3 regions of the Microbacterium lacusdiani genome follow, and region 1 is predicted to be linked to each of the others. Evidence: predicted binding sites of a transcription regulator. Region 1 holds the regulator's gene; each other region holds the start of a gene.

Region 1 (6,892 bases):
GAAGCTGATCCAGGAGCTGGTGAAGTTCGCGGACGACCCCGAGGTGCGGCACCGCATCGTGTTCCTGCCGAACTACGACATCGCCATGGCGCAGCAGCTCTATCCGGGCTGCGACGTCTGGCTGAACAACCCGCTCCGCCCGTACGAGGCGTGCGGCACGAGCGGCATGAAGGCCGCGCTCAACGGCGGACTCAACCTCTCGATCCTCGACGGGTGGTGGGACGAGTGGTTCGACGGCGAGAACGGCTGGGCCATCCCCTCCGCCGACGGCGTCGACGACCCGGACAAGCGAGACGACCTCGAGGCGGCGGCGCTGTACGACCTGCTCGAGCGCGAGATCGCCCCGCGGTTCTACGACCGCAGCGGCGAGGGCGTGCCGGTGCGCTGGATGGAGATGATGCGCCACACGCTCGAGTCGCTCGGGCCGAAGGTGCTCGCGACGCGCATGGTGCGCGACTACGTGGGGCAGCTCTACGCCCCCGCGGCCACCGCGGCGCGCGCGCTCGACGGCGACTACTCGGGCGCGGTCGAGCTCGCGGCGTGGAAGCGGCGCGTGCGTGCGGCGTGGGGCGGCGTGCGCGTCGAGCACGTCGAGTCCAGCGGCGTGGACGAGCTCGCCGAGGTGGGCGCGGAGCTCTCGGTCAGCGCGCACGTCGCGCTCGGCGGCCTCACCCCCGACGACGTCGAGGTGCAGCTCGTGTACGGCCGCGCCGAGGGCGACGACCAGCTCTCGTCGGTGCAGGCGGCTCCGCTGAGCCCGCGCGACGCGTTCTCCGGCGGCCGCACCGCGTTCGCGGGAGCCGTGCGTCTGGACCGCGCGGGCCCCTTCGGCTACACCGTGCGCGTCGTCCCCCGCCACGAGCGCCTGGCCTCCACGGCCGAGCTCGGGCTCGCCGCCCTGGCGTAGGGCGCGCGAGGGGGCTCGGCGCGTTTCGTCTCCGCTTCGCTCCGCTCAACGACCGGATGTCCCCCGGTCGTTGAGCGGAGCGAGCGCCAGCGAGCGGAGACGAAACGCCTGAAGCGCCCCTCGGCTCAGGCGGACTCGAGCACGACGACCGAGCGCGCCCCGATGCGGAACGTGCCGCCGGCGGGGTACACCGCCCCGACCGCGATCTCCGGGTCGGTCGACAGCGCCACGCGCCCCGCGGGCTCCCACTCCTGCATCGCGAGCGTGATGTCCACCGCGTGATCCGCCGCGTTGAACCACAGCAGGAAGGACGCGTCCATCTGCTGCTCGCCGCGGGGCCCCGGCTCGCGCAGCGGCTTGCCGGACAGGAACATCCCGATCGTGCGGAGGTGGTGTTCGTGCCAGTCGGCGCTGCGCATCACGCGCCCGTCCGGGTGCATCCAGGCCAGGTCGTTCGGGCCGTCCTTGATGATGGGCCGCCCCTCGAACCAGTGGCGCTGCCTCAGGGCGGGGTGCTCGCGCCGCAGCTTGAGCGCGGCCTTCGTGATCTCGTACACGTCGAGCCACGCGTCGTCCGGCCGCCAGTCGACCCACGAGATCTCGTTGTCCTGGCAGTAGGCGTTGTTGTTGCCGCCCTGCGTGCGACCGCGCTCGTCGCCCGCCGTGAGCATGGGCACGCCGTTGGACAGGCACAGCGTCACCATGAGGTTCGCGGCCTGGCGGCGGCGCAGGGCCAGGATGTCCGGGTCGTCGGTCTCGCCCTCGACGCCGTGGTTCCACGACCGGTTGTTGTCGGTCCCGTCGCGGTTGTCCTCGCCGTTGGCCTCGTTGTGCTTGTGGTCGTACGAGACCAGGTCGCGCACCGTGAAGCCGTCGTGGGCCGTGATGAAGTTCACCGAGTTGTACGCCGAACGGCCGTCGTCCGCGTACAGGTCGCTGGATCCGGCGAGACGGGTCGCGACGTCGCGGATGGGCGCGTGCCCGCGCCAGTAGTCGCGGATCGTGTCGCGGTACTTGTCGTTCCACTCGACCCACGGCGGCGGCATCTTGCCGACCAGGTAGCCGTCCATCGAGGTGTCCCACGGCTCGGCGATCAGCTTGACGTGACGCAGGATCGGATCCTGGTCGATCGCGATGAGCAGCGCGTTCTGGAAGTCGACGTCGTAGCCCGTGCGGGTCAGCGCCGACATCAGGTCGAAGCGGAAGCCGTCGACGTGCATCTCGGTCACCCAGTACCGCAGGGAGTCCAGGATGAGGCGCAGCGCGAGCGGGTTCCAGGTGTTCACCGTGTTGCCGCAGCCGGTGACGTCCCAGTACCGGTCGTCGAAGCCGCCGTCCTCGGCGATCACGCGCTTGTAGAAGCCGCGGTCGTCGAAGCCCCGGAACGACAGCGTCGGGCCGTTGGGCCCGGCCTCGGCGGTGTGGTTGTAGACCACGTCGAGGATGACCTCGATGCCCGCCCGGTGCAGCGACTTGACCATGTGCTTGAACTCGGCGACCTGCTGCCCGCGGTCGCCGGACGAGCTGTACGACGCATCGGGGGCGAAGTAGCACAGGGTGTTGTAACCCCAGTAGTTCACGACCCCGCGCTCGAGCAGGGCCGGCTCGGAGAAGAACTGCTGCACCGGCAGCAGCTCGACCGCCGTGATGCCGAGGTCGCGCAGGTACTCGACCACGGCGGGCTCGGCGAGGCCCGCGTACGTGCCGCGCAGGTGCTCCGGGATCCGGTCGTGCAGCTTGGTGAAGCCCTTGACGTGCAGCTCGTAGATGACCGTGTCGCGCCAGCGGCGCTTCATCGGCGTGTCGCCCTCCCAGTCGAACGACGGGTCCACCACCACGCTGCGCCCGGTGTATCCGGCGGAGTCCGTGTCGTCGCGCACGGCCGGATCGTCCTCGCGCGCTCCGTAGATCGGCTGCTCGGCGATGATCGTGCCGCTCGTCGCGAGCCCGTACGGGTCGAGCAGGAGCTTGTGGGGGTTGAACCGGAAGCCGTTGGCGGGATCCCACGGGCCGTCGACCCGGTAGCCGTACCGCTGGCCGGGCGCGATGTCCGGGAGGGCGCCGTGCCAGATGCCCTGCGAATGCTCGGTGAGCTCGTACTGACGCTCCGAGCCGTCATCGCCGAACAGGCACAGCGTCACGCTGGAGGCGTTCGGCGAGTACACCGCGAAGTTCGTGGAGTCGGGCGTCCACGTCGCGCCGAGCGGCCAGTTCCGGCCGGGCCAGACCTTAGCGGCCTGGCCCCAGCTCGTCCAGGTCTGAGGGCTCATTCCGCCCATTCTGCCCGCTCAGTGGAACCGCTCTCGCCACCGGCGCGCGAGATGCCGTCATCCGGCCGGCGCGGCGCCTCAGTTCTGCGGCGGGTGCCACAGCACGAGCTCGGCGCTGCGACGCACGCGCGTCCCCGCCCGCAGCGTCACGACCGACCCGGTCGACCCCGCGGCGAACACGCGCGCCCCGGGCCGGCTCTCGATCTCGGCGCGCAGGCGGTGCTCGAGCTCGGCGACGCGGCGGCGCAGATCGCGCACCTCGTCCTCGAGGTCGAGCACGCGCGCGATAGCCGCGAGGCTCATCCCCTCGCCCGACAGCTTGGCGACCTCGCGCAGCTGCTGGATGTTCCGCGCCGAGTACCGGCGCGACCCGCCGCGCGTGCGGCCGGGGACGACGAGCCCGATGCGGTCGTACTGCCGCAGCGTCTGGGGGTGCATCCCCGCCAGCTCCGCGGCGACGGCGATCGCGAAGACGGGCGCGTCCTCATCCACGTCGTACGTGTCGCTCATCCGTCCCACCTCCTCGCTGTCCTCGCCGTGTCTCACTTCGTGCCGGAATCCGGGCCGGATTCCGGCACGAAGTGAGACATCCTCCTCAGGCTATGAGCCCTGTGCCTTGGCCATGATCTCGGCGCGCGGGTTGCCCTGCGGGCCGACCTCGACGAAGCGCTCGAGCGCCTCGCGCGCGGCGTCGTCGAGGTGCGAGGGCACCACGACCTGGAGCTCGGCGAGCAGGTCGCCGGTGCCCTTCTGCGTCGTGATCCCCCGACCCTTGACGCGCAGCACGCGCCCCGACGGGGTGCCGGGGGCGACGCGCAGCTTGACCGGCTCGCCGCCGAGCGTCGGCACCTCGATCGTCGCCCCGAGGGCGGCCTCCGCAAACGTCACCGGCACCACGACGCGGAGGTTGAGGCCCTCGCGCGTGAACACCGGATGCGGCCGCACCGCGACCTCGACGACGATGTCGCCGTTCTCGCCGCCGTCGGGCGACGGGCGCCCCTTGCCGCGCAGGCGGATCTTCTGCCCGTCCGCGACGCCGGCCGGGATCTTGATCTTGAACGGCTTGCCGTCCTCGCTCTGCAGCGTGATCGTCTCGCCCTTGGCCGCGGTGATGAAGTCGATCGTGGTGCGCGCGCGGACGTCGGCGCCCTTGTGAGGCCCGCCGTAGCCGCGGAAGCCTCCCGAGGGCTGGCCGAATCCGCCCGTGCCGAACCGGCCGCCGCCGCCCTGGTTGAACATCGCGAAGATGTCGTCGAAGTCGGCGGCCGACCCGCGGTTCTGCGTGAACATGCTGAACACATCGTCGAAGCCGCCGGCCGAGCCGCCGCCCGCCGTGAAGCGCGCGCCCGAGCCCATGGCGCGGATCTGGTCGTACTCCTCGCGCTGGGCCGGGTCGGACAGCACCGAGTACGCCTCGCTGATCTCCTTGAACTTCGCCTCGGCGGCGGTGTCGCCGGGCTTGGAGTCCGGGTGATACTGCCGCGCGAGCTTGCGGTAGACCTTCTTCAGCTCGGCGGCGCTGACGTCCTTCGACACCCCCAGGACCTTGTAGAAGTCCTTCTCGAACCAGTCCTGACTGGCCATCGGCGCCTCGCTTACTCTGCCGGCACCGCGACGACGACCTTCGCCGGACGCAGTTCGACGTCGCCCAGGCGGTAGCCGACCTCGACGACCTCGAGCACGGTGGTCTCGGTCGCGCCGGGCGTCGGCTGCTGGAAGATCGCCTCGTGGTGCTGCGGGTCGAACGCCTCGCCGGCCTCGCCGAACGCGACCACGCCGAGGCGCTCGGCCACGCCGCGCACCTTCTCGGCGATCGCGGCGAAGGGCGTGCCCTCCGCGAGGTCGCCGTGCTTCTCGGCGCGGGCGAGGTCGTCGAGCACGGGCAGCAGGCCGCGGGCGGCCTCACCCTTGGCGCGGGCGACCTCGACGTGGCGCTGGTCCTCGGTGCGACGCCGGTAGTTCGCGTACTCCGCCTGGAGGCGCTTCAGGTCGTGCAGCAGCTGCGTCTCGTAGTCGCTCTTCTCCTGCTCGGCCGCCTCCTCCAGCTGGTCGGCGTTCAGGATGTCGTCGACGGTGAGCTCGAACTCGGCCGTCTCATCCGCGGTCGGCTCGGCACCGGCATCCGGGGTCTCCTCGGAGACCAGCTCCTCCTGCGCCTCGGGGGCGGCGGCGTCCTGCGCCTCCGCCCCCTCGGCTGCGGGCCGGACCTCGTCGCCGTCGTTCTCGGGCTTGCGGTCCTTGTCGCTCATCAGGCCTTCTTGTCCTCGTCGTCCTCGACCACCTCGGCGTCGATGACGTCCTCGTCGGCGGCGGGCTGCTCACCGGCGGGGGCGTCGCCCGCGGGCGCGGCCTGCTCGGCCTGCGCCTGCGCGTAGATCGCCTCGCCGAGCTTGGTCTGGCTCTGGTTCAGCTTGTCGTACGCGGTCTTCACGGCCTCGTCGTCGTCGCCGGCGAGGGCCTTCTTGAGCTCGTCGACGTCGGCCTGGACCGACTCCTTGACGTCGGCCGGGAGCTTGTCCTCGTTGTCCTTGATCAGCTTCTCGATCGAGTACGAGAGCGTCTCGGCCTGGTTGCGGGTCTCGGCGGCCTCGCGGCGCTTCCTGTCCTCGGCAGCGTGCTCCTCGGCCTCGCGGACCATGCGCTCGATGTCCTCCTTGGGCAGCGACGAGCCACCCGTGATGGTCATCGACTGCTCCTTGCCGGTGCCCTTGTCCTTGGCCGACACGTGCACGATGCCGTTCGCGTCGATGTCGAACGTGACCTCGATCTGCGGCACGCCGCGCGGCGCGGGCGCGATGTCGGTCAGGTCGAACGTGCCGAGCGGCTTGTTGTCGCGCGTGAACTCGCGCTCGCCCTGGAACACCTGGATCGACACCGACGGCTGGTTGTCGTCGGCCGTGGTGAAGGTCTCGCTGCGCTTGGTCGGGATGGCCGTGTTGCGCTCGATGAGCTTGGTCATGATGCCGCCCTTGGTCTCGATGCCGAGGCTCAGGGGGGTGACGTCGATCAGCAGCACGTCCTTGCGCTCGCCCTTGAGGACGCCGGCCTGCAGGGCGGCGCCGACGGCGACGACCTCGTCCGGGTTCACGCCCTTGTTGGGCTCCTTGCCGGTCTCGCGCTTGACGAGGTCGCTCACGGCGGGCATGCGGGTCGAGCCACCGACGAGGACCACGTGCGCGATGTCGGACACCTTGATGCCGGCCTCGCGGATGACGTCCTCGAACGGCTTGACGGTGCGCTCGAGCAGGTCCTTCGTGAGCTCCTCGAACTTGGCGCGCGTGAGGGTCTCGGACAGCGAGACGGGGCCCGACTCGGTGAGCGACAGGTAGGGCAGGTTGATGCTGGTCGAGGTCGAGCTCGACAGCTCCTTCTTGGCCTGCTCCGCGGCCTCCTTGAGGCGCTGCAGCGCGATCTTGTCGCCCGAGACGTCCACGCCCGTGGTGGCCTTGAACTGCTGGATCAGCCAGTCGACGATCCGCTGGTCCCAGTCGTCGCCGCCGAGGCGGTTGTCGCCGGCGGTCGCGCGCACCTGGATGGTCGAGAAGTCGTCGTCCTTGCCCACCTCGAGGAGGGACACGTCGAACGTGCCGCCGCCGAGGTCGAAGACGAGGATGAGCTCGTCCTCCTTGCCCTTGTCGAGGCCGTAGGCCAGGGCGGCCGCGGTGGGCTCGTTGATGATGCGCAGCACGTTGAGGCCGGCGATCTCGCCCGCCTC
Region 2 (6,892 bases), on a different contig from region 1:
CCGCGACCTCACCTGGCGGGAGGCTGTCCGCGAGGCACTGCAGAGATCCGCGGGGCTGCTCTGGGCGCTGATCGTCCCGGTGGGATGCCTGGCTGTCGCCGCCGCGCTCCAATTGTCGCTGGGTACCGCGGTGGACATCGCGCTGTGGGGAGCCGTGGTCACCCTTGCACTCCTGGGCTGGTGGGCAGCCCGCCAACGCCGAACCTCGACCCTCATCAAGGTTCTCACGGCCTCTGGCACCGCCGGCCTCGGGCTCGCCCTGATCGCCCTCAAGGCTCTCGTCCACTGACCCTTCCCCGCCCTGGAACGCTAGATAAGCGAGCGAGTCGCTCCGCGTGCTACGCCAGAGTCGCCGTGGATGCCGTGGGCGGGATCAGGTCACATCCAGCAGGGCGCGAATCAGGTCATCGACAGTGTGGGTGGCGTTGGACGGGTGACGCAGCGGACGGTCCGGGTGCAACACATAGTGGTTGCGGCGGCCACGCTTCTCCCGCTCCAGATACCCCGCCGACTCCAGATCGTTCAGGATCGTCAACGCCGACCGTGGCGTCACCCCCACCACCTCCGCGATATCCCGCACGGCGGCGTCGTTGTTCTGCGCGACCGCGAGCAGCACGTGCGCGTGATGGGTCAGGAACGTCCACTCTGCCATTCCCCCATCCTCCCAAACCCGCGCGTCATTTGGTGAACCAAACTTCCGCTATCCTCTGGAAGGCAGAAGTCTGCTTCACCAATCGTGATGGGGGACCCTTGTTCGACGCAGCCCTGACCAACCTCCTCTCACCCCCAGTGCTCGCCTTCGGACTGGGGGTGCTCGCGGCCGCCATCAAGTCCGACCTGAAGGTCCCGGACGCGATGATGCGGGCGCTGTCGATCTACCTGCTGCTGGCCATCGGCCTGAAGGGCGGGGTGGCGCTGCGCGGCGAAACCGCCACCGCCGTGCTCGGCCCGGTCGCCCTCGCCCTGGCCCTCGGAGTGATCATCCCCGCCGCCGCGTACGGCGCCCTCAAACTGATGACCCGGCTGGGCCGGATCGACCGCGGCGCGATCGCCGCGCACTACGGCTCCACCTCACTGGTCACCTTCACCGCCGCTCTGGTGTTCCTCGACAACGCCGGCATCTCCTACCCCGGATACTCGGCCACTCTGCTGGCCGTGCTCGAGGTCCCCGGCATCCTGATCGGCATCCTCCTCGCGCGCCGACACCTCGCCAAAACCGCCGGGTGGGGACCCACCCTCCACGAAGTCCTCACCGGCAAATCGGTGCTCCTCCTGATCGGGGGGTTGGCCATCGGATTCATCGCAGGCCCTGCCGGGTACGCCCCGATCGCGCCCGTGTTCACCGACGCCTTCCGCGGACTGCTGGTGCTGTTCCTGCTCGCCCTCGGCCTTGAAGTCGGACACCGGCTCGGCACCATCCGAGAAGGCGGACCCGGGCTGATCGCCTTCGCCCTCCTCTTCCCCCTCGCCGCGGGTACCCTCGGCGTCGCGACCGGAACCCTCATCGGGATTAACGTCGGCGGAGCGGTCGTCCTGGGCGTCCTCTGCGCCAGTGCGTCCTACATCGCCGCGCCCGCCGCTGTCCGCCTCGCGTTGCCTGACGCCAACACCGCCCTGTCCCTCACTGCCAGCATCGGCATCACCTTCCCCCTCAACCTCGTCCTCGGGATCCCTCTCCTAGCCTGGCTCGCCGAGCAGCTCGCAGGCAGATGATTAACCGGGACGGTCGGGGTTGCTGGGCATGGTGCGGGCGATGACGTATTCGATACTGTCCCGCTGCGAGAACTGCGCCCACCTGCTCGCGGTTTGAGGAGTCAGACCCGTCTGCGTGGCCACTACCGCAGCGGGGAGGTCGCTGGCGAGAGCCAGCATGGCGGTGTTGCGGGTAACTTGGGGGCGGATCCCGGCTTGAGCAAGCTTTCTCCCGAGCGTGGTGGGATGGATGGGCTCGTGTGGTCTGCGTGGAGAAGCGAATAGGTAGCTGGCTTCACCTGTCCGTGTCCGCGCGGGCAGAGACTGCTGTGCCGTGGACCTGAGACGATCGACGATCTCAGCCACAACTGGCGCGATCTCGATGTGATCCGTCGCGATCGCCAGGTACGTGCGCCCTTCCGTCGTGCGGAGATCAGCGGTGGTGAGCTGGTGGATGCGTTCGACCCGGGCGCCGTACAACAGGATGCACACCGGCTCCGAGTGGGTTCGGTTACGACTGCCAGTGGCAGGATCGACACAACTCGCAGTAATACTGCCAACAAGGAGGCCGGTGTGAGGACCGTCGCATGCATCGTGCAGGAGGGCTTCGCGCCCTTCGAGTTCGGCGTCGCGTGCGAGGCCTTCGGCCTCGACCGCTCGGACGACGGGATCGAGTCGTTCGACTTCCGCATCGTGACGCCCGATCCGGGGCCCGTCACCTCGAACCTCGGCTTCTCGATCAACGTCGCCGACGACCTGACCTTCGCCGAGACCGCCGACATCGTGGTCGTCTCCACCCAGCCGCGATCGGCGTGGGGCCGGATCGACACGCGCGTGGCCGCGGTCATCCGGTCGGCGGTCGAGCGCGACGCGTGGCTGCTCAGCGTCTGCAGCGGCGCGTTCGTGCTGGCCGCGGCCGGCGTGCTCGACGGGCGACGAGCGACCACGCACTGGATGTACTCCGACGCCATGGCACGCATGTATCCGCGGATCGACGTCGATCCCGACGTCCTCTACGTGCAGGACGGCCACATCATCACGAGCGCCGGGACGGCGGCGGGGCTCGACGCGTGCCTGCACCTGCTGCGCCAGGAGCTGGGCGCCGAGGCGACCAATCGCATCGCGCGCCGGATGGTCGTCGCGCCGCAGCGCGACGGCGGCCAGGCGCAGTTCATCGACCGGCCCCTTCCGGAGTCCGCGGGCCTCTCGCTCGCGCCGGTGGCCGACTGGGCGCTCGAGAACTTGGACCGCGAGCTGACGGTGGAGCTGCTCGCCGCGCGGGCGCACATGTCGCCGCGCACGTTCGCTCGTCGCTTCAAGGCCGACTACGGCACGACGCCGGCGGCGTGGCTCGCGCGGCAGCGGATCATCCAGGCCCAGCGCCTGCTGGAGCGCACAGAGTGGGGCCTCGATCGGATCGCCGACGAGTGCGGCTTCGGATCGGCGGCCGTGCTGCGGCAGAACTTCGCGCGCGTCCTGGGCATCACGCCGACCGCGTACCGCGCGCGCTTCGCGTGCTCGACCGCGCCGATGGCCGACACCGCCGCCTGAGGCCGGCCGTCACAGCAGCAGGATGCCGAGCGTGGCGCTGCTCACCAGGCCGGTGAGCAGCGCGACGAGCGAGGCGCGCCGCGCCGTGGGGAAGCACGCGCCGATCGCGCCGAGCACCGCGGCGGCCGCGCCCGCCGGCACGCCGATCCCGAGGCTGAACGCGGGCGGCTCGGCGGCGCGACCAGGCATCATGACGCCCACGGTGACTGCGAGGACGATCACGGCGACGGCGGCGCCCACGAGCGCGAGCGCGGCGATCGTCCGGTGCGCCGCCGCGGCGGCCCGGGTCGGGGTCGCGGCACGGTGGGACGGGGCCTGGCCGGAGGACATCCCTCCCAGCCTGCCGGGGCGGGGCGCCCGCGTCTGTCGCCCATTCGGGTGACAAGCGGGGTGAGGTCGCATTCCAGGTCGGTCTACCCGCGGCGGCCCGGCCGCTGATAAACTTCAGCGCAGACGACTCAACTTTGTCGACGAGCTTCGGGAGGCGACATGGCAGACCAGCCGCAGGAGGACCAGCGCAGCGCGCTCGAGCAGTTCGGCATCGACCTGACCGAGCGCGCCCGGCAGGGCAAGCTCGACCCCGTGATCGGGCGGGACAGCGAGATCCGGCGCGTGAGCCAGGTGCTCACGCGCCGCACCAAGAACAACCCGGTGCTGATCGGCGAGCCCGGCGTCGGCAAGACCGCCGTCGTCGAGGGCCTCGCGCAGCGCATCGTGGCGGGCGACGTCGCCGAGAGCCTCAAGGACAAGCGCCTGGTCAGCCTCGACATGTCGGCGCTCGTGGCCGGTGCCATGTACCGCGGCCAGTTCGAGGAGCGCCTCAAGAACGTCCTGAAGGAGATCACCGAGTCCGAGGGCCGGATCATCACCTTCATCGACGAGCTGCACGTGCTGATGGGCGCGGGCGGCGGCGAGGGCTCGGTCGCGGCGTCGAACATGCTGAAGCCCATGCTGGCCCGCGGCGAGCTGCGCCTGATCGGCGCGACCACGCTCAACGAGTACCGCGAGTTCATCGAGAAGGACGCCGCGCTGGAGCGCCGCTTCCAGCAGGTGTACGTGGGCGAGCCGAGCGTCGAGGACACCGTCGCGATCCTGCGCGGACTGAAGGGCCGCTACGAGGCGCACCACGGCGTCACCATCAGCGACAGCGCGCTCGTGGCAGCCGCCGCGCTGAGCAACCGGTACATCCCGAGCCGGCAGCTGCCCGACAAGGCGATCGACCTGATCGACGAGGCCATGAGCCGCCTCAAGATGGAGATCGACTCCTCCCCCGTCGAGATCGACCAGCTCAAGCGCCAGGTCGACCGCATGCGCCTCGAGGAGCTGGCGCTGAAGAAGGAGAAGGACGCCGCCTCGAAGGAGCGCCTCGGCAGGCTGCGCGAGCAGATGGCCGAGGCCGAGGCGGAGCTGGCCGAGCTGGAGGCGCGCTGGGCGCGCGAGCGCGGCGGCCTGAACCTCGTCGGCGACCTCAAGAAGCGCCTCGACGAGGCCGTCACCGAGCGCGACCGCGCGCTGCGCGAGGCGGACTACGCCAAGGCGTCGAAGCTGCAGTACGAGACCATCAAGCAGCTGGAGGCGCAGCTCGCCGAGGCCGAGCAGCAGGCCGAGGCGGCCAAGGACGAGCCCCGGATGGTGAACGAGCAGGTCACGGAGGACGACATCGCGGCCGTGATCTCGGCCTGGACGGGCATCCCGGTCGGGCGCCTGCTGCAGGGCGAGACCGAGAAGCTGCTGCACCTCGAGTCGGAGCTCGGCCGCCGCCTGATCGGGCAGAAGGAGGCCGTGAAGGCCGTGTCGGATGCCGTCCGCCGCTCGCGCGCCGGCATCAGCGACCCCAACCGGCCGACCGGATCGTTCCTGTTCCTGGGCCCGACCGGCGTCGGCAAGACCGAGCTCGCGAAGGCGCTCGCGGAGTTCCTGTTCGACGACGAGCACGCCATGGTGCGCATCGACATGTCGGAGTATGGCGAGAAGCACACCGTCAGCCGCCTGGTCGGCGCCCCTCCGGGCTACATCGGGTACGAGCAGGGCGGTCAGCTGACGGAGGCGGTGCGCCGGCGTCCGTACAGCGTCGTGCTGCTCGACGAGGTCGAGAAGGCGCACCCGGAGGTGTTCGACGTCCTGCTGCAGGTGATGGACGACGGTCGCCTGACCGACGGGCAGGGCCGCACGGTCGACTTCAAGAACGTCATCCTGATCCTGACGTCGAACCTGGGCTCGTCCATCCTGATCGACCCGACGATCTCCGCCGAGGACAAGCGCGACCAGGTGCTGCAGCTGGTGCGTCAGGCGTTCAAGCCGGAGTTCGTGAACCGCCTCGACGACATCGTGATGTTCCAGGCGCTCACGCAGGACGACCTGGCGCAGATCGTCGAGCTGCAGGTCGACCTGCTGCAGCGGCGCCTGTCGGACCGCCGGCTCACGCTGGCCGTCACCCCGGATGCGCGGGCGTGGCTGGCCGAGCGCGGGTACGACCCGATCTACGGCGCCCGTCCCCTGCGACGGCTCATCCAGACCGAGATTCAGGATCGGCTCGCGATGGCGATCCTGTCGGGCGGCGTGCGCGACGGCGACACGGTGCGCGTCGACGTGGCGGCCGACGGCTCGCAGCTGGCGGTGCTCAGCGCCAGTTCGTCGCCCGAGCCGGAGGCCGACGAGGACGTGATCGACGCCGAGATCGTGGAGGACTGACTCTGCATGCCGTGAACGGCATGTGGCGACGAGAAAGGGCCGACGGGATGATCCCGTCGGCCCTTTTCGCGCTTCTGATCAGGCGTTGACGATCAGCGACTCCGCGATCGGGCGACGCGTGCGCGGGGCGAGCTCGCGCTCGCGCAACGGCTCGGGCAGGGCGTCCAGGTCGCCGAACTCGCCCAGGGCGATCACCGAGAACGGGCGCTCGTTCTCGGGCAGCTCGAACGTCGCGGCGACGGCGGCCGGGTCGAAGCCGGTCATCTGGTGCACGACGAGGCCGTCGTGGTGCGCCTGCACGGAGAGGTGCGCGGCGGCCTGGCCGAGGTCGTAGATCGCGGTCGGGATCTCGTTGCCCTCCGCGTCGCGGACGATCGCCACCGTGACGATCAGCACGGCGGCGGCGGGCGCCCAGGCCTGGTTGAAGCCCACGAGGGTCTCGGCGATCGCGGCGTGCTCGGCCGTGCCGCGGCGCGCGACGATGAACTTCCACGGCTGCAGGTTCATGGCCGACGGCGTCCAACGCGCGGCCTCGAGGGCGCTCGACAGCTTGCGCTCGTCGATCGGCGTCACCGGGTCGTAGGCCCGGGGGCTCCAGCGCTCGGCGAGGACGTCGAGGACGGGGTGGTCGGTGTTCGCGGTGCGGTCGAGCGTGGCAGCGCCCATGAGGTCTCCTCGGATTCGGTGACGGTGGTCCGGGGCGCCGTTGCCCTCCGCGGGGGTGAAACCCCGCCCGGGCGATCTTATTCCCGTGAATCGATCCGGGGGGGATTCCGGGTCAGCCGGCCAGGGCCTCGCGGAGCCTCACGCGGCCGCCGGTGCGCAGCAGCGAGTTCTCGTAGATGCGCGCCCCGAGCGCGATCACGGCCGCGCACGTGGCGAGCATGATGCCCAGCGACAGCAGCGGCTCCCACCACTGCGCCTCGCCGAAGAACAGGCGCACCGGCATCCCGACCGG
Region 3 (6,892 bases), on a different contig from region 1:
AGACGCCCGCGAGCCGCGCGACGTCGGCGGCCGACACGCTGCGCGCCATCCTGCTCTCCTTCGATCGAAACCTCGTGTACCGCCTCTCGGCGTTCTACCTCTATCATGCATGTTGACGTCAACATGCGCCGCATCTCCCGAAGGATCCCCATGACGCACACCCCCGACCTGCCCGCGACGGAGCTGGGCGCCGGCGTCGTGCGCCGCCCGGCCCGCCTGGCCGACGGCCGCGAGCTGATCTACTACGACGACCCGGGCACGACGCTGCCGCCCGAGCGCCGCGTCGACGAGCGCGAGCTCGACCCGCGCCCCGCGACGGCGACCATGCGCCGGGACGTGCTGACCGGCGACTGGATCTCGGTGGCGGCCGCGCGCCAGAACCGCGCGCACCTGCCCCCGGCCGACCTGGACCCGCTGGCGCCCCAGACGCCGACGAACCCGTCGGAGCTGCCGTCGTCGTACGACGTCGCGGTGTTCGAGAACCGCTCGCCCTCCTTCGGCCCCGCGCTGGACGAGGCGTTCGGCGACGCTCCCGCGGCGGAGGACGCTCCGCGCGGCCTGGACGACCTGAACGCCCCCGGCCTCGGCCGTTCGCGCACCTCGGTCGGCCGCTGCGAGGTCGTGTGCTTCAGCCCGGAGCGCACCGGCTCGTTCGGCACGCAGTCGGTCACGCGCGCGCGCACCGTGATCGAGGCCTGGGCCGACCGCACGGCCGCGCTGTCGGCGCTGCCCGGCGTGCGACAGGTGTTCGTGTTCGAGAACCGCGGCGAGGAGATCGGCGTCACGCTGCAGCACCCGCACGGCCAGATCTACGCCTACCCCTACGTCACGCCGCGCACGCAGCTGCTGCTGGCGTCGATCGAGCGCGAGGGCGCGGACCTGTTCGACCGCATCATCGAGTTCGAGTCGGCGGGACCCCGCGTCGTCGTCGAGGGCGAGCACTGGATCGGCTACGTGCCGTTCGCCGCGCGCTGGCCCGTCGAGGTGCACCTCGCGCCGCGCCGCCACGCGGCCGACTTCGCCGAGCTCACGGCCGAGGAGCGCGACGAGCTCGCGCCGCTCTACCTGCGCCTGCTGCGCGGTGTCGACGCCCTGTACACGACGCCGACCCCGTACATCGCGGCGTGGCACCAGGCACCGGTCGAGGTCGGCCGCGACAGCGCCCGCCTGCACCTGCAGCTCACGTCGCCGCGTCGCGCGGCCGACAAGCTCAAGTTCCTCGCGGGCTCGGAGGCCGCGATGGGCGCGTGGATCGGCGACGTGCCGCCCGAGCAGTCCGCGGAGCGCCTGCGCATCGCGATCGCCGAGGCCGACCAGGCCGCGGGGGTCGAGGCGTGACCGCCCTCGTCCAGGCTCAGGAGCTCTTCGCCCGGGTCGCCGGATCCCCCGCCGCCGGCGTGTGGTCGTCGGCCGGCCGCGCGAACCTGATCGGCGAGCACACCGACTACAACGAGGGCTTCGTGCTGCCCTTCGCGATCCAGCACCGCACCTACGCCGCCGCGGCCACGCGCGGCGACGGCGTGGTCCGCGTGGTGTCGACGTTCGCCGAGCAGCCCGTCGAGCTGCCCGTCGCCGAGCTCGCCGCGACGTTCGACGGCCCCGCCGGTCACGCGGTGACGGGCGGCGTCGTGCCCGAGTGGGCCGCGTACGCGCTGGGCGTGGCCTGGGCCGCGCTCGCCGCATCCGGCCGCGCCGCGGCCGACGTGCCGGGCGTGGACATCGCGATCGCGTCGGATGTGCCGATCGGCGCGGGCCTGTCGTCGTCGGCGGCCATCGAGGGCGCCGTGGCCTCGGCGCTCGACGAGCTGTGGGGCCTCGGCCTCGCGCCCCTCGACATGGCGCGCGTCGGGCGCCGCGCCGAGAACGAGGCGGTCGGCGCCCCCACCGGGATCATGGACCAGGTCTCGTCGATCATGGGCCGCGCGGACGCCGCGACGTTCCTCGACTGCCGCAGCCTCGAGACCCAGTCGGTCGACCTCGGCTTCGCGCGCGAGGGGCTCTCGCTCCTCGTGATCGACACGCGGGTCAAGCACTCGCACTCGACCGGCGGCTACCGCGAGCGCCGCGAGGCGTGCGAGCGGGGCGCGGCCGCCATGGGCGTGCCCGCGCTGCGCGACGTGACCGTCGCGGAGCTGGATCGCGCGCGCGAGCTCCTCGACGACGTGACGTTCCGCCGCATCCGGCACATCGTCACCGAGAACCAGCGCGTGCTCGACACGGTCGAGACCCTGCGCGCTCAGGGGCCGCGCGCCATCGGCGACCTGCTGGTCGCGTCGCACGCCTCGATGCGGGACGACTTCGAGATCTCGGTGCCCGAGCTCGACACGGCCGTGGAGACCGCGCTCGCCGAGGGCGCGGTCGGCGCCCGCATGACGGGCGGCGGCTTCGGCGGAGCGGCCATCGCCCTGGTCGACGAGGCGCGCGTCGACGCCGTGGCCGAGGCCGCGACCGCCGCGTTCGCGGACCGCGGCTTCGCGGCCCCCCATGCCTTCACGGTCGTGCCCTCGGAGGGTGCGCGCCGCGACGTCTGACGCCCCCCGGCACGCGAGGAGGGACCCGGCCGACGGCCGGGTCCCTCCTCGTCTGCGCGGGCTACGCCGTCAGCTCGGGCGTGACGTCCTGCGACGCGGTCATGGAGCGCTGGACCTCGATCTTGCGCGGCTTGGCCTTCTCGCTGATCGGGATGAGCACGCTCAGCACGCCGTTGTCGTAGGTCGCCGAGATGCCGGCCGTGTCGATGCCCTGCCCCAGGTTGAGCTGGCGCAGGTACGAGCCCGTGGCGCGCTCGCGGGTGATCCACTTCACGCCCTCGGCGCTGCGGGCGGTGCGCTCGGCGCGGATGGTGAGCAGCTGGCCGTCCACGTCGATGTCGACGCTGCCCGGGTCGATGCCCGGCAGGTCGGCGCTCAGGACGTAGTGGTCGCCGTCGCGGTACAGGTCCATCGGCATCAGCCGCGGACCCTGCCGGTCGAACAGCTGCTCGGCCACGCGGTCGAACTCACGGAACGGGTCGAAGAACATCGCCATCGTGATTCCTCCTCCTGTCTGCTCGTGGCGATTCAGACCTGAGTCATGAGGACTCAATTCCGTTTTAGCACTCTCGGGGTGAGAGTGCAAGATCCGTTTTCTGCCCCTTCCATGTCTCAGTTCGGCGCGGAATCCAGGGGCGATTCCGCGCGGAAGTGAGACACGGCACGGGGTTGAATGGGACCGTGACCCCGAACCCCGATGCCGCCCTGTGCTCCGCGCTCGCCAGCGACCTGGCGGCCGCGCGCTTCCGCTCGGAGGCGCTGCGCGCCGCGTGGGGCGTCGAGGCCGACGACGCGATCGGGCGCGGCTTGAGGGTCCCGGCGCTGCGCGCGCTCGGCGGCAGGTCGGATGCGCTCGCGACGCTCGGACGGCTGCTGGTGCTCGGCATCGCGCAGCCCTTGCCGGCGGTGGATGCGGCGCTGCCGCGCCTCGGCGCCCGCGGCCTCCAGTCGCTCGGCCTGGCCGAGGTCGCGGGCGATGCGGTCGAGCCGCGCGCGATCGTCCGGCCCCAGTCGTACCTCGACAGCGAGGGCGCGGGCGAGTGGTGGTTCGCGAGCGACCTGGACGAGCTCGCGATCGGCGGCGGGGCGCTCGCCGAGGACCATGTGCTCGGCGTCGGCGGGGCCTCGCTCACGCTGGCCGGCCTGCAGCTGCCGACGCCCGCGGGGCGCGTGCTCGACCTCGGCACCGGGTGCGGCGTGCAGGCGCTGCGCGCCCTGCGGTACGCCGACTCCGCGGTCGCGACGGACCTCTCCGAGCGCGCGCTCGCGTTCGCGCGCCTGAACGCACTGCTCAACGCCGAGGGCGGCCGGGTGGAGACCCGGCACGGCAGCCTCTTCGATCCGGTCGCGGGCGAGACGTTCGACCGCGTCGTCTCCAATCCGCCGTTCGTGATCACGCCGCGCGCCCTGGGCGTGCCGGACTACGAGTACCGCGACGGCGGGATGGTCGGGGATGCGCTGGTCGAGAAGGTGATCGCCGGCGTCGGCGCCGTCCTCGAGCCCGGCGGCGTCGCCCAGCTGCTGGGCAACTGGGAGACCCGCGGCGGCGTCGACGGGCTCGACCGCGTGCGCGCGTGGATCGAGTCGTCGGATGTCCCGCTGGACGCCTGGGTCGTCGAGCGCGAGCAGCTCGATCCCATCCAGTACGCGGAGATGTGGATCCGCGACGGCGGGACGGTGCCGGGCTCCGCGCGGCACGACGCGCTGCTGGGCGCCTGGCTGGACGACTTCGCCGAGCGCGGCGTGAGCGCGATCGGCTTCGGGTACGTGCTGCTGCGACGGGCGGCGGATGAGCCGACCCTCGCGCGATACGAGCGCGTGCCCCAGCCGATCCCGTCGGAGGGCGGCCTCGGCATCCACCTCGCGGAGGCCCTCGCCGCGCACGACCGGCTCGTCGCGATGGACGACGACGCGCTCGCCGAGGCCACGCTCCGCACCGCCCCGGACGTCACCGAGGCGCGGCATCACCTGCCGGGCGTCGCGGATCCGCAGGTGATCGAGCTGCGGCAGGGCGGCGGGTTCGGCCGTGCGCTGCAGGCCGACCCGGGGCTCGCCGCCCTGGTGGGCGCGTGCGACGGCGACCTGCCGGTGGGCCCGCTGATCGCGGCGATCGCGGACCTGCTCGAGGTCGACGGCGCGGCGCTGCGGGCCGAGCTGCTGCCGCGCGTGCGGGACCTGATCGTGGACGGGTTCCTGCGGCTGTCCTGAGGCGGATCAGCCGGCGGCGACAAGCGCGACGGCGACCGCGCACGCCGCGAGGCCGACCGCCTGGCCGCGGTGGATGCGCTCGCGCAGGACGAGCGCGGCGAGGATCACGGTCGCGGCCGGGTAGAGCGCCGAGATGACCGAGACCACGGTCAGCAGGCCGTGCTGGGTCGCGAACAGGAAGAAGGTCAGCGCCGTGGCGCCGAGCACTCCGGGGAGCAGCGCGAGCCCCGCGCGGCGCGGAGGCAGCGCGATCCCCGCCCGCACGAGAAGGACGCCGGCCGCGAGCACGACGACCGCGACGAGCATCGCGAGCGCGTTGGGCCAGAGTCCCGCCTCCTCCCGGAACTGGCCGATCGCCGCGAAGGCCGTGCCGAATCCGAGGCCGGCGAGGACGCCGTCCCGGATCGACGCGGCGGTTCCGGTCCGAGACGCGGCGTGCGCCGGGGGCACCCGCGCCACGAGCCAGATCGCGACGAGCCCGACCGCGATGCCGCCCCACACGAGCGGCGCGGGCCGCTCGCCGGCGGCGACCCCGGCCACCACGGGCACGGCCGCGCTGACGACGGCCGAGATGGGCGCGACGACGCTCATCCGGCCCGCCGCGAGCCCGCGGTAGAGGAACGCCGTGCCGAGCGCGGATCCGGTGCCGGCCAGCGCGGCCCACGCGAGGTCGACCGGAGCCGGGGCGCCGCCGATCGCGAGCGCAGCGGCGCCCGCCGCGAGGAGCGCTCCGATCTGCCCCCACAGCGCGATGGTCCAGGGGCTGTCGCGCTTGGAGAGCACGCCGCCCAGGAAGTCGGACAGCCCGTACGCGGCCGCGCTCGCCAGGGCGAGCAGGATGGCCGTCACGGCCGCAGCAGCGACTTGATCGCGCGGCGCTCGTCCATGGCGGCGTAGGCCTCGGCGACCTCCGCCATCGGCAGGGTCAGGTCGAACACGCGGCCGGGGTCGATCGCGCCCGACAGCACCTCGGGCAGCAGCTCGTCGACGTAGTTCCGGACGGGGGCCACTCCCCCGCGCACGCCCACGTTGCTGCTGAACATCGTGCGGACCGGCAGCTCCGGGCCGCCGTGAGGAACGCCCACAAACCCGACCTGGCCGCCCGGACGCGCCGAGCGCAGGGCCTGGTCCATCGACTCCTTCGTGCCGACGCACTCGAGCACCGCGTCGGGCCCGATGCCGTCGAACAGGTCCTTGACCGCCGCGATGCCCTCGTCGCCGCGCTGCTCCAGCACGTCGGTCGCCCCGAACGCCCGCGCCAGCGCCTGCCGCGGCTCGTGCCGCGACATCGCGACGATCCGCTCGGCGCCGAGCCGCGCCGCCGCGAGCACGCCGCTCAGGCCCACGGCGCCGTCGCCGACGACCGCGACCGTGGATCCCGGCCGCACCCCGGCCGAGACGGCGGCGTGATGCCCCGTGAGCATGACGTCGGAGAGCGACAGCAGACCGGGGACGAGCGCGTCGTCGGGCATCCCGCCCGGCACCACAGTGAGGGAGCCGTCGGCGTGCGGCACGCGCACGTACTCGCCCTGGCCGCCGTCGGTCGGGTGACCGGCGTGATCCGAGCCGCCCCACCATCCGATCTCGAGGCACGACGTGCTGAACCCGTTGCGGCAGTTCGCGCACGTCATGTCGCAGTCGTAGAACGGCGCGATCACGAAGTCCCCGGGCGAGACGCGGGTCACGTCGGCGCCGACCTCCTCGACAACGCCGACGAACTCGTGGCCGATGCGCACGGGTCGCGGCGGTGCCTCGGTCACGCCGCGGTAGCGCCACAGGTCCGAGCCGCACACGCAGGCCGCGACGACGCGGACGATCGCGTTGCCGGGGTCCACGATGACGGGGTCGGGCACCTCCTCGAAGCGGACGTCGCCGGGCCCGTGGAAGACAGTCGCGCGCATGGCATCAGGCTAGCCGCGGGAGGGAGCGGGAGGGCTTGATCCGGATGCGGCGGCCGGGCATCGTGGGCGCCGGGGGAGTTCGCCGACACCCGGGGGTGGCAGATGATGGGGATCATCACGGTGGAGCAGATCGTGTCGGTCGACGGGTTCGCCGCGGAGCCGGACGGCGGGCTGTCGTTCTTCGAGGCGGCGCCGTTCGAGGACGACGACCGCACGGACTCGGCCCAGATGCGCTGGCTGGAGACCGTCGAC

What was found. The regulator HspR, encoded in region 1, represses chaperone genes until heat shock. The targets are predictions, from matches to a motif close to AAGTTGAGTCNNNNNGACTCAACTT.
Region 2: a site for HspR is predicted at 3,684-3,708, ahead of ACYVGN_RS01600 (ATP-dependent Clp protease ATP-binding subunit). Genes of this name have one in related genera too.
Region 3: a site for HspR is predicted at 3,063-3,087, ahead of ACYVGN_RS01680 (Hsp20/alpha crystallin family protein). Genes of this name have one in related genera too.

Annotation. Positions count from the first base shown of each region.
Region 1 is NZ_BAAGXJ010000005.1:82,479-89,370, forward strand. Features, by position in the region: gene glgP (alpha-glucan family phosphorylase) at 1-907, shown strand, start outside; gene glgX (glycogen debranching protein GlgX) at 1,033-3,177, opposite strand; gene ACYVGN_RS05880 (heat shock protein transcriptional repressor HspR) at 3,256-3,687, opposite strand; gene ACYVGN_RS05885 (DnaJ C-terminal domain-containing protein) at 3,778-4,761, opposite strand; gene ACYVGN_RS05890 (nucleotide exchange factor GrpE) at 4,773-5,426, opposite strand; gene dnaK (molecular chaperone DnaK) at 5,426-6,892, opposite strand, start outside.
Region 2 is NZ_BAAGXJ010000002.1:20,558-27,449, reverse strand. Features, by position in the region: gene ACYVGN_RS01630 (hypothetical protein) at 1-289, shown strand, start outside; gene ACYVGN_RS01625 (helix-turn-helix transcriptional regulator) at 374-652, opposite strand; gene ACYVGN_RS01620 (sodium-dependent bicarbonate transport family permease) at 751-1,713, shown strand; gene ACYVGN_RS01615 (hypothetical protein) at 1,714-2,184, opposite strand; gene ACYVGN_RS01610 (GlxA family transcriptional regulator) at 2,266-3,243, shown strand; gene ACYVGN_RS01605 (hypothetical protein) at 3,253-3,573, opposite strand; gene ACYVGN_RS01600 (ATP-dependent Clp protease ATP-binding subunit) at 3,733-5,934, shown strand; gene ACYVGN_RS01595 (nitroreductase family protein) at 6,013-6,600, opposite strand; gene ACYVGN_RS01590 (ABC transporter permease) at 6,713-6,892, opposite strand, start outside.
Region 3 is NZ_BAAGXJ010000002.1:34,537-41,428, reverse strand. Features, by position in the region: gene ACYVGN_RS01695 (LacI family DNA-binding transcriptional regulator) at 1-49, opposite strand, end outside; gene galT (galactose-1-phosphate uridylyltransferase) at 151-1,338, shown strand; gene galK (galactokinase) at 1,335-2,531, shown strand; gene ACYVGN_RS01680 (Hsp20/alpha crystallin family protein) at 2,593-3,027, opposite strand; gene ACYVGN_RS01675 (DUF7059 domain-containing protein) at 3,213-4,739, shown strand; gene ACYVGN_RS01670 (EamA family transporter) at 4,746-5,588, opposite strand; gene ACYVGN_RS01665 (zinc-dependent alcohol dehydrogenase family protein) at 5,585-6,640, opposite strand; gene ACYVGN_RS01660 (dihydrofolate reductase family protein) at 6,743-6,892, shown strand, end outside.